Linked DNA regions of Glaciimonas sp. PCH181. The protein of the gene in region 2 interacts with the protein of the main gene of each other region in a pairwise test. Links are inferred from orthologs where the notes say so. Each region holds a gene or a part of one and is shown on either strand. Other genes may lie near its edges. The genes, in order: C7W93_RS12895, lpdA and odhB.

Region 1 (3,201 bases), 350 kb from region 2 along the record:
AGCCGGTTTGCCAGCATGTCTGAGACTTGTTTGCCGAGGGGATCAAGATTTGCATCCGTCTGAAAAGTGCGTCCGTACCGCGTTTCGTTAGAGAAACGACCGATGGCGATTTTGCGTTTTAATGTTTTTGCAGCGGTTTCTACAACAATCTGTTGTTGTGCTTTTATTTGCTGCGCACGAGAATTCTGCGCTTCAACAGTTTGTGGTGGCGTGCTAATGACCGCGCAGCCAGCGACGACAAGTACCAACGTGGTTGGCACTATTTTTTTCACATTTATCACATTATTTCCTGGTGGCAATGCATTAAAAGCGGCGATGCTAGCATGTGCCTCAGAGGAAACACGCAATGCGGCCAACAGTTAAGGAATTTCCCTAGGTTCGTGTGCTAACGGCATGAAGAGATGGATAGGCGTCTAGCCCATCATCGGAGAACGGCGCTGTATTGCAGAAGAATCCACAGCGCCGTGTGCTACATTTTTACGAAAACAAACCGCGTTAAACCTTATCCAATTTAGCGATCGTCAAATCCAGCAGTTTCATTCCATGCTTACCAAAATTGATCTGCGCTCGGGCATTGTCGCCACCACCCTCGATATTCACGATCACGCCTTCACCGAATTTTTGATGGGCGACGTTTTCGCCGATACGCCAACCGATATCCTTTTTAGCAAATTTGTTGGCGATGTTATTGGCACCACTTTGCGGGGTATCGACCCATGCCGCTTTCGGATGCGCGAACCAGCTATGTTGCTGCGGCGGCACGATTTTTGGCGAAAGCCATTTCAGTGATTCTTCCGGCAACTCATCAAAAAACCGCGAACGCATGTTGTAACGGGTTTGCCCGTGCAACATCCGTGTTTGCGAAAAGCTCATGTACAAGCGCCGCTTGGCACGTGTAATGGCGACGTACATCAAACGCCGTTCTTCCTCAACACCAGCGTCTTCTTTTTGCGAATTTTCATGTGGAAACAGACCTTCTTCCAGACCGGTAATAAATACCGCATCGAACTCCAAACCTTTCGATGAATGGACCGTCATCAATTGCAAAGCGTCCTGTCCGGTTTTAGCTTGATTGTCCCCGGCCTCAAGCGAGGCGTGCGACAAGAATGCCGATAACGGTGACATGATGAGCGCCAACTGCGCATCCGCATCAATAATTTCGACGCCATCCGCCGTCGTGATTGACGCCGCCGCAAGCACATCCGCCTTAGGACCGAGCAGTGCAGGCGCGTCTAGCCCGAAGCCTTCTTCGCCCACGAACAGCGTCGCGGCATTCACCAATTGCTCCAGATTTTCGATGCGATCCGCACCTTCTCGTTCACTACGATAATGGGTAATCAAGCCGCTCAAATCGAGCATAATCTGCACCATCTCTGGCAACGGTAACTGTTGCGTCTCGAAACGTGCGCTCTCAATCAAATTAAGAAATCCGCTCAGCGACGTGCCAGCTTTTCCCGGGACATAGCGCACTGCCTCATACAACGAAACGCCATGCTGCTTAGCGGCATCCTGCAAGTGTTCAAGCGAACGCGCACCGATCCCGCGCGTCGGAAAATTCACGACGCGCAAGAATGCAGAGTCGTTATGCGGGTTATCCATCAGTTGCAAATAGGCGATGGCATGCTTCACTTCGGCACGCTCAAAATAGCGTTGGCCGCCGTACACACGATAAGGAATTCCGGCAGAAAATAACGCATGCTCGATCACCCGCGATTGCGCATTCGACCGATACAAAATCGCGATTTCGCTACGCGTCGCGCCCTCATTAATCAGGCTTTTTGCTTCTTCGATGATCCACTGCGCTTCAAGTAAATCGCTGGTCGATTCGTAAATTCGTACCGGCTCACCATGACCTGCATCCGTGCGTAAATTTTTACCCAGACGCTTGTTATTGTTGGCGATCAGCGTATTTGCAGAATCCAGAATATGGCCATGCGAGCGATAATTTTGTTCCAGCTTGATTAAATTCTGGACTTGGAATTCACGCTCGAAAGTGCTCATGTTGCCAACATTGGCACCACGAAATGCATAGATGCTTTGATCGTCATCGCCCACGGCAAAAACAGCACCGCCCTGTCCGGCCATCAATTTCAGCCATTTGTATTGCAGGTCATTAGTGTCCTGAAACTCATCCACCAGAATGTGTTTAAAACGGGCTTGATAATGCTCACGCAAGGGCTGGTTCCGCACCATTAATTCATAGGTGCGCAATAACAGCTCGGCAAAATCGACCACGCCTTCGCGCTGACATTGCTGATCGTACAACGCATACAACTCGACAAATTTACGGTTGTAATCATCGTTGGCTTCGACCTCGTTGGCGCGCAAACCCTGATCTTTCGCGCCATTGATGAAGTACATTAAATTGCGCGGTGGATATTTCTCGTCATCGATATTCAACGACTTGAGCAGGCGCTTGATCGCCGATAGCTGATCTTGCGAATCCAGAATCTGAAATGTCGAAATCAGACCCGCATCCTTATGGTGGGCGCGCAGCAGGCGATTGCAGAGTCCGTGAAAAGTCCCGATCCACATCCCGCGTGTATTAATCGGCAACATCGCAGACAACCGTACCATCAGTTCCTTGGCGGCCTTGTTGGTAAATGTTACAGCCAGCACGCCGGACGGTGAAACCTGCCCGGTTTGAATAAGCCATGCGATGCGGGTAATCAATACGCGTGTCTTGCCCGATCCGGCGCCAGCGAGAATCAAGGCGGGTTGTGCGGGCAAAGTTACTGCGGCGAGTTGTTCTGGATTGAGGTTCTGAAGGAGATTTTGCATCCTGCCATTATATGCCGCCGAAGCGCCGTTCCGATTATGGCAAGCAATGATTCCGGCTAAAGCGTAAAATAATGCACTGCATTATGGCCAACAGGCCCCCGGCATCATTCAATACTGATCAGCTTTGCGCGCTATCGGTTCATTCATCAATACATCACGTTGCTACCTTACCTATCATGTCCGAAGAAGCTCGCTCCAAAAGCGTTGCGCCATCCGCGTTAAAGCCGAATATTCAGCCTCTCTCGCAGAGCGAAGTTACTTTTCATATTCTCTCCACTTCATTTTTTACTTTTCTTTGTTATTTAAGCATCGGTTTGCCGTTAGCCGTATTGCCCGGTTATGTGCACGTCGATCTGGGCTACAGTTCTGTGATGGCCGGATTGGCGATCAGCGTGCAATATCTGGCAACGATGCTGAGCC
Region 2 (3,049 bases):
ATTTTACAAGTTGGCAGTTCTTTCATCACTTTGGCCGGGTCTGCTGCGCATTTCCCTGTCATGCGCAAGCTGATGCTGGGCATGGGCGATGAATGCAAACTGGAAAGTCGGGAAGAAATTTTCGAGACCTTTTCGCGCATCCATACCATCCTCAAAGATCAATATTTCCTCAATACCAAAGAAGACGAAGACGATCCTTACGAGTCATCGCAAATCACCGCGCTGATCGCCAACCCTTTCGGGATTTTTGGCATTTACTCGTATCGTGAAGTGTTTAGCTTTGAGCGTTTTTGGGGAATAGGCAGCGGTCGTAATTTTGCGTTAGGCGGGATGTACGCGGTCTACGATCAAAATCTCAGCGCGCATCAGATTGCCGAGATTGGTGTCCAGGCTGGCGTGGAGTTCGACAAGAGTTCTGCTGCACCGATACGCATACACAGTTTTGCGATGCACCCTTAGTCGAATAAAGAAAATAGACCTGCGTAATATTGTCACAGCAAGGCATAACGCTGCTGCAAAACATTGCGCTAGCCCTGTAAATGATGTGCGAACATGCTCGGCTGAATACAGCGTAAACAGCGGAGCGACTATTACCACTCCCCCTGCGGGAAGATAAAAATGGAGCAAACCTTATGAGTATGGTCGAAGTCAAGGTCCCGGATATCGGCGACTTCAAGGAAGTCGAAATCATTGAGCTGTTGGTTAAAGTAGGCGACACAGTCAAAGTCGATCAGTCATTGATCACGGTTGAGTCCGACAAGGCCAGCATGGAAATTCCATCGAGCCATGCCGGTGTAGTTAAAGAAATCAAAGTCAAAGTTGGCGAAAAAATCGCTGAAGGTTCGATCATTCTGGCATTGGAAGCCGCTGGCGTGAGTGCTGCTCCTGCCGCTGCTCCTGCGGCAACACCGGCTGCGGTCGCACCAGCAGCACCGGTAGCAGCGCCTGCCGCAGCCAGTTTCTCCGGCAGTGCTGATATCGAATGCGATACCGTCGTTTTAGGCGCAGGGCCGGGCGGTTATACCGCTGCTTTCCGCGCTTCCGATTTAGGCCAAAAAGTCGTTTTGATTGAGCGTTATCCTGATCTTGGGGGTGTTTGTCTGAACGTTGGCTGTATTCCTTCCAAGGCATTGCTACACGCTGCCAAGGTGATTACAGAAGCCGAAGAAATGGCGCATTTTGGCGTCAAGATGTCTGCTCCGGAAATTGATATCAATGCGTTGCGCGGCTGGAAAGAAAGCATCATCAAAAAGCTGACCGGCGGTCTTACCGGTTTGTCGAAAGCCCGGAAAGTACAAATTGTGACCGGGAAGGGCGAATTTAGCTCGGCCAACACGATCGTTGTGCAGACCGCAGAGGGTGCAAAAGTCGTCGCGTTTAAAAATGCGATCATCGCCGCCGGATCATCGGTCGCTAAAATCCCAGGATTTCCTTACGACGATCCACGCCTGATCGACTCAACCGGCGCGTTGGAACTGCGTCAGATTCCAAAGACATTGCTGGTTATTGGCGGCGGGATTATTGGGCTGGAAATGGCCTGCGTCTACGATGCGCTCGGCTCTAAAGTCACAGTGGTGGAGTTTGCAGACGGTCTGATTCCTGCGGCTGACCGCGACATCGTCAAGCCACTTCAGAAGCGTATCGAAAAACGTTACGAAGCGATTTACCTGAAAACTAAAGTCACCAAACTGGAAGCGTTGCCTGAAGGATTGCGCGCGACATTTGAAGGCGCTGATGGTAATACTAAGGCCCCGACTGAGCCGCAATTGTTTGACATGGTATTAGTCGCAGTCGGTCGCCGCCCGAACGGCAAAGAAATCGCGGCTGAAAAGGCTGGCGTGATCGTCAATGATCGTGGCTTTATCCCGGCGGACAAACAACAGCGTACTAACGTCGCGCACATTTTTGCCATCGGCGACGTCTGCGGCGATCCAATGCTGGCGCATAAAGCGACCAACGAAGCCAAAGTGGCAGCCGAAGTTATCGGCGGTCACAAGGTTGCGTTCGACGCTATGACGATCCCTTCGGTAGCCTACACCGATCCAGAAATCGCCTGGATGGGATTGACCGAAACCGAGGCGAAAGCTAAAGGTATTCCGTTCGAAAAAGCCAATTTCCCATGGGCAGCCAGCGGCCGCGCATTGGCAATGGGCCGCGACGATGGCATGACTAAATTGTTGTGGGACCCAACTACCAAACGCATCATCGGCGCGGGTATCGTCGGCGTGAATGCCGGTGAATTACTGGCCGAAACCGTGCTGGCAATGGAAATGGGCGCTGACTTGGAAGATCTGGCCTTGACGATCCATGCGCATCCAACCTTGTCCGAGACGCCGATGTTTGCGGCTGAAATGGGCTTGGGTACGATTACTGATCTATTTATTCCGCCTAAGAAGAAGTAAACATTCATACGTAGCAGGTAAGTGAACATAAAAAGCGCAGCTATTTTTAGCTGCGCTTTTTTCATTTCGGAGAACGGTTGCGTAATGAGACGTACACTACGAAGGCGCTGGCATAAAAACTAAAGCTATACCAAGGCTCACTAAAGTAACGCCGATTATTCTATTGAGAGTTGATTGGGATTTCAGCATACGTAGGCGCAGTCGGGTATTCGAGAAGAATAGGGCTACCAGACTAAACCACAGGCCATGCGCAAAAGACATAAATAAGCCATATCCTATTTGTGCCGAAAGCGACGTATTTACGCCAACAACTTGCGTATAAACACTGACGACGAATAAGGTTGTTTTGGGATTGAATACATTGATCATGAAACCGGCTCTTAGCGAGCCGACTTTACTTGCTGGCGCTTTGGCAAGGGGATCGATGTCGATCACTGGGCGTGCGACAAAAGTTTTTCCCCCGATATAAACCAGATAAAGCGCCCCGACAATCTTGATCAGCGTAAATAAACCGGGCGAGTTGGTGATCAACAATCCGACGCCGAGCATGGTGTAAGTCACGTGCACTTGCACACCCAGTGCAATACCAATTGCGGCCAGCAGTCCGGCGTGGCGCCCATATAAATAACTATTTCTGGTCACTAAAG
Region 3 (3,138 bases), 1.7 Mb from region 2 along the record:
GGCAGTGCTTCGAGCACAGTTACTTCAGCACCAAGACGACGCCAGACGCTGCCCATTTCGAGGCCAATGACGCCAGCACCGATAACGCCCAGTGTCTTTGGTACAGTGTCGATTGCCAGCGCACCCGTATTCGACAAGATCAACTTTTCATCGAAAGCCGCACCGGGCAATTCACGGGCGTTGGAACCAGTTGCCAGAATAATGTGCTTACCGGTGATGGACTCTTCAGTTTTACCAGCAACCTTGATCTCGTACCCTGCTGCGTCGCCCTTGACGAAAGAACCGCGGCCATGGAAAAACGTGACTTTATTCTTTTTCAGTAAATACAGGATACCGTCGTTATTTTGCTTGATAACCGTACTTTTCCGCGCCAACATCTGTGGCAGATTTAAGCTCAGCCCCTTGATATCGATACCGTGGTCAGCGAAAGCATGGCCTGCATGCTCGAAATGCTCCGACGATTGCAGAAGTGCCTTGGATGGAATACAACCAACATTGGTGCAAGTTCCGCCAGGCGCTGGGCCATCGTTCGCATTTTTCCACTCATCAATACAGGCAGTATTGAAACCAAGCTGCGCAGCACGTATTGCCGCGATATAGCCACCAGGACCGCCACCGATCACGATGACATCAAATTGCTTACTCATAGTTTTCCTTCGTTTATTTGCGGCGCCGCTCAATTCGCAGCATCACGCATTACATCCGGTAAATTCGGTATTTACTTGATTGCTTATTGCTTACTTATTTGGCTAACTTCCGGGATGTAGTCGCGATTACATTCAATCTAACCGGCCATGCACAATAAGTTTTACGTAAAGCAATGCGCCCGACACTTTCACGCATCCATTAAGGAGTGCAGTTGTTAGCATCCGGCGCATTTTCTACATTACAAGTCCAATAGCAGGCGTGCAGGATCTTCCAGCGCATCCTTCATGGCAACCAACGCCAACACAGCTTCACGGCCGTCAATGATACGGTGATCGTAAGACATCGCCAGATAGTTCATTGGACGAATCACGATTTGACCATTTTCAACGACTGCGCGGTCTTTGGTTGCATGCACACCCAAGATAGCTGACTGCGGTGGATTGATAATTGGTGTCGACAGCATCGAACCAAACGTTCCGCCGTTAGAAATCGAGAAAGTACCGCCGGTCAAATCTTCCATCGTCAACTTGCCGTCACGTGCTTTGGCGCCAAATTCACCGATTTTCTTTTCGATTTCAGCGATCGACATTTGATCGACGTCACGCAACACTGGAACGACCAGACCACGCGGCGAACCGACAGCAATACCGATATCGAAATAACCGTGATACAGAATGTCATTACCATCAACAGAAGCATTCACAATCGGATATTTCTTCAAGGCAGCAACAGCGGCTTTCACGAAGAAAGACATGAAACCAAGCTTAACGCCGTGTTCTTTCTCAAATTTATCTTTGTACTTTGTACGCAGATCGATTACCGGTTGCATGTTGACTTCATTGAATGTCGTCAAGATTGCATTAGTTGATTGCGATTGGATCAAACGCTCAGCGATACGTGCGCGCAAACGGCTCATCGGCACGCGTTCTTCCGGGCGCTCTTCTTGTTTTGCTTTATTTGGAGCAGCAACTTGTTGCAATGCAGGCTTGGCAGCAACAGGTGCTGCTGCAGCTGGTGCCGCAGGTTTAGCTGCTAAGGTAGTTAGAACATCACCTTTAGTAACACGACCGTCTTTACCGCTGCCGGCGATTTGCGTCGCGCTCAAATTATTCTCGGACAACAATTTAGCTGCTGCTGGCATAGCGATACCGGCTGCAGTATTACTTACCAATTCCGGTGCTGCTACAGGAGTTGTCGCATGACCAGGTTGCGGCACAGGTATTGCAGACACTTCCATTGGGCTGACTTTTGCAGAAGCATCAGTATCGATGATCGCGATGATCTGACCAGCGACGACTGTTGCGCCATCCGCTTCAACAATTTGTACCACTATGCCATCATTTGGCGCAGGTAATTCAAGCACAACTTTATCTGTTTCGATATCAATCAGGTTCTCGTCGCGCGCAACTGGATCGCCAACTTTTTTATGCCACTGCAACAATGTCGCTTCTGCGACGGACTCTGATAATTGGGGGACTTTAACTTCTATAAGTGCCATGAAATTCTCCGTATTGGGGTTGGTGCAGGCGTGCCATGATTTGAATGTGGCACGCCCTTGTTCAGTATTCAGTTATTTGGTAAGAACAAAGCCTTTGAGCTTCGAAAAGGCAGTGTCTAACAATGTTTTTAGTTGCGCGTAATGCTTGTCGTAGTAACCCACGGCAGGCGATGCGCTGGCTGGACGGCCTGCATAAGCAAGCTTTTGACCATCATCCAGATTTTCAAAAATATTGTGCTGAATCTGTAGCCAGGCGCCCTGATTTTGCGGCTCGTCCTGCGCCCATACCAATTCACTGAAATTCGGGAACTGCTTCAGTTCAGCAGCAAATGCCTTGTGTGGGAACGGATACAACTGCTCGAGACGAATAATCGCCACATCGCTTTGACCGCGTTCTTTACGTGCATTCACCAAATCATAGTAAATCTTGCCGGAGCAAGCGATAACGCGCTTGACCTTCTTAGCATCGATCTTGTCATCAACTTCACCGATAACAGTCTGGAAAGAGCCTTTAGCAAAATCTGACAATGGCGAACCAGCATCTTTGTTACGCAGCAGCGACTTCGGCGTCATGATGACAAGCGGCTTGCGGAACAAGCGAATCATTTGACGGCGCAGCAAATGGAAAATCTGCGCAGCAGTAGTTGGTTGCACGACCTGCATGTTGTTGTCGGCACAAAGTTGCAGGAAACGCTCCAGACGCGCTGAAGAATGTTCTGGTCCTTGTCCTTCGTAACCATGCGGCAGCATCATGACCAAGCCTGATGCACGACCCCATTTCACTTCGCCGGAGCTTATGAATTGATCAATAACGACTTGCGCGCCGTTGGCGAAGTCACCAAATTGCGCTTCCCAGATCGTCAATGTATTCGGTTCTGCTGTCGAGTAACCGTACTCAAAGCCGAGTACCGCTTCTTCTGACAAAACGGAGTCAATGACGTTAAACGGTGCTTGTTGATCGGATACATTTTGCAACGGGATATAGCTGCCTG

Evidence for each region.
Region 1: the proteins of lpdA (region 2) and C7W93_RS12895 interact in binary tests that used the Escherichia coli proteins (3 or more experiments, as listed by UniProt). The link is inferred for Glaciimonas sp. PCH181 from one-to-one orthologs.
Region 3: the proteins of lpdA (region 2) and odhB interact in binary tests that used the Escherichia coli proteins (3 or more experiments, as listed by UniProt). The link is inferred for Glaciimonas sp. PCH181 from one-to-one orthologs.

Annotation. Positions count from the first base shown.
Region 1 is NZ_PYFP01000001.1:2,825,951-2,829,151, forward strand. The notes cover bases 139-3,180. They hold C7W93_RS12895 (UvrD-helicase domain-containing protein), read right to left. Parts: upstream 2,782-3,180; coding sequence 496-2,781; downstream 139-495. Other genes in these bases: C7W93_RS12890 (CsgG/HfaB family protein), read right to left, coding at 139-272; C7W93_RS12900 (MFS transporter), read left to right, coding at 2,958-3,180. Outside these bases: more of C7W93_RS12890, read right to left, coding at 1-138; more of C7W93_RS12900, read left to right, coding at 3,181-3,201. UniProt on the Escherichia coli protein: A helicase with DNA-dependent ATPase activity. Unwinds DNA duplexes with 3'-5' polarity. Translocates on single-stranded DNA with 3'-5' polarity. Initiates unwinding more efficiently from a nicked substrate than double-stranded DNA.
Region 2 is NZ_PYFP01000001.1:2,471,127-2,474,175, reverse strand. Bases 128-3,017 are described here. They hold lpdA (dihydrolipoyl dehydrogenase), read left to right. Parts: upstream 128-632; coding sequence 633-2,402; downstream 2,403-3,017. Other genes in these bases: C7W93_RS11295 (LysE family translocator), read right to left, coding at 2,499-3,017; C7W93_RS11305 (MFS transporter), read left to right, coding at 128-459. In the rest of the region: more of C7W93_RS11305, read left to right, coding at 1-127; more of C7W93_RS11295, read right to left, coding at 3,018-3,049. UniProt on the Escherichia coli protein: Lipoamide dehydrogenase is a component of the glycine cleavage system as well as of the alpha-ketoacid dehydrogenase complexes.
Region 3 is NZ_PYFP01000001.1:757,244-760,381, reverse strand. The notes cover bases 17-2,995. They hold odhB (2-oxoglutarate dehydrogenase complex dihydrolipoyllysine-residue succinyltransferase), read right to left. Parts: upstream 2,147-2,995; coding sequence 887-2,146; downstream 17-886. Other genes in these bases: C7W93_RS03340 (2-oxoglutarate dehydrogenase E1 component), read right to left, coding at 2,219-2,995; lpdA (dihydrolipoyl dehydrogenase), read right to left, coding at 17-647. In the rest of the region: more of lpdA, read right to left, coding at 1-16; more of C7W93_RS03340, read right to left, coding at 2,996-3,138. UniProt on the Escherichia coli protein: E2 component of the 2-oxoglutarate dehydrogenase (OGDH) complex which catalyzes the second step in the conversion of 2-oxoglutarate to succinyl-CoA and CO(2).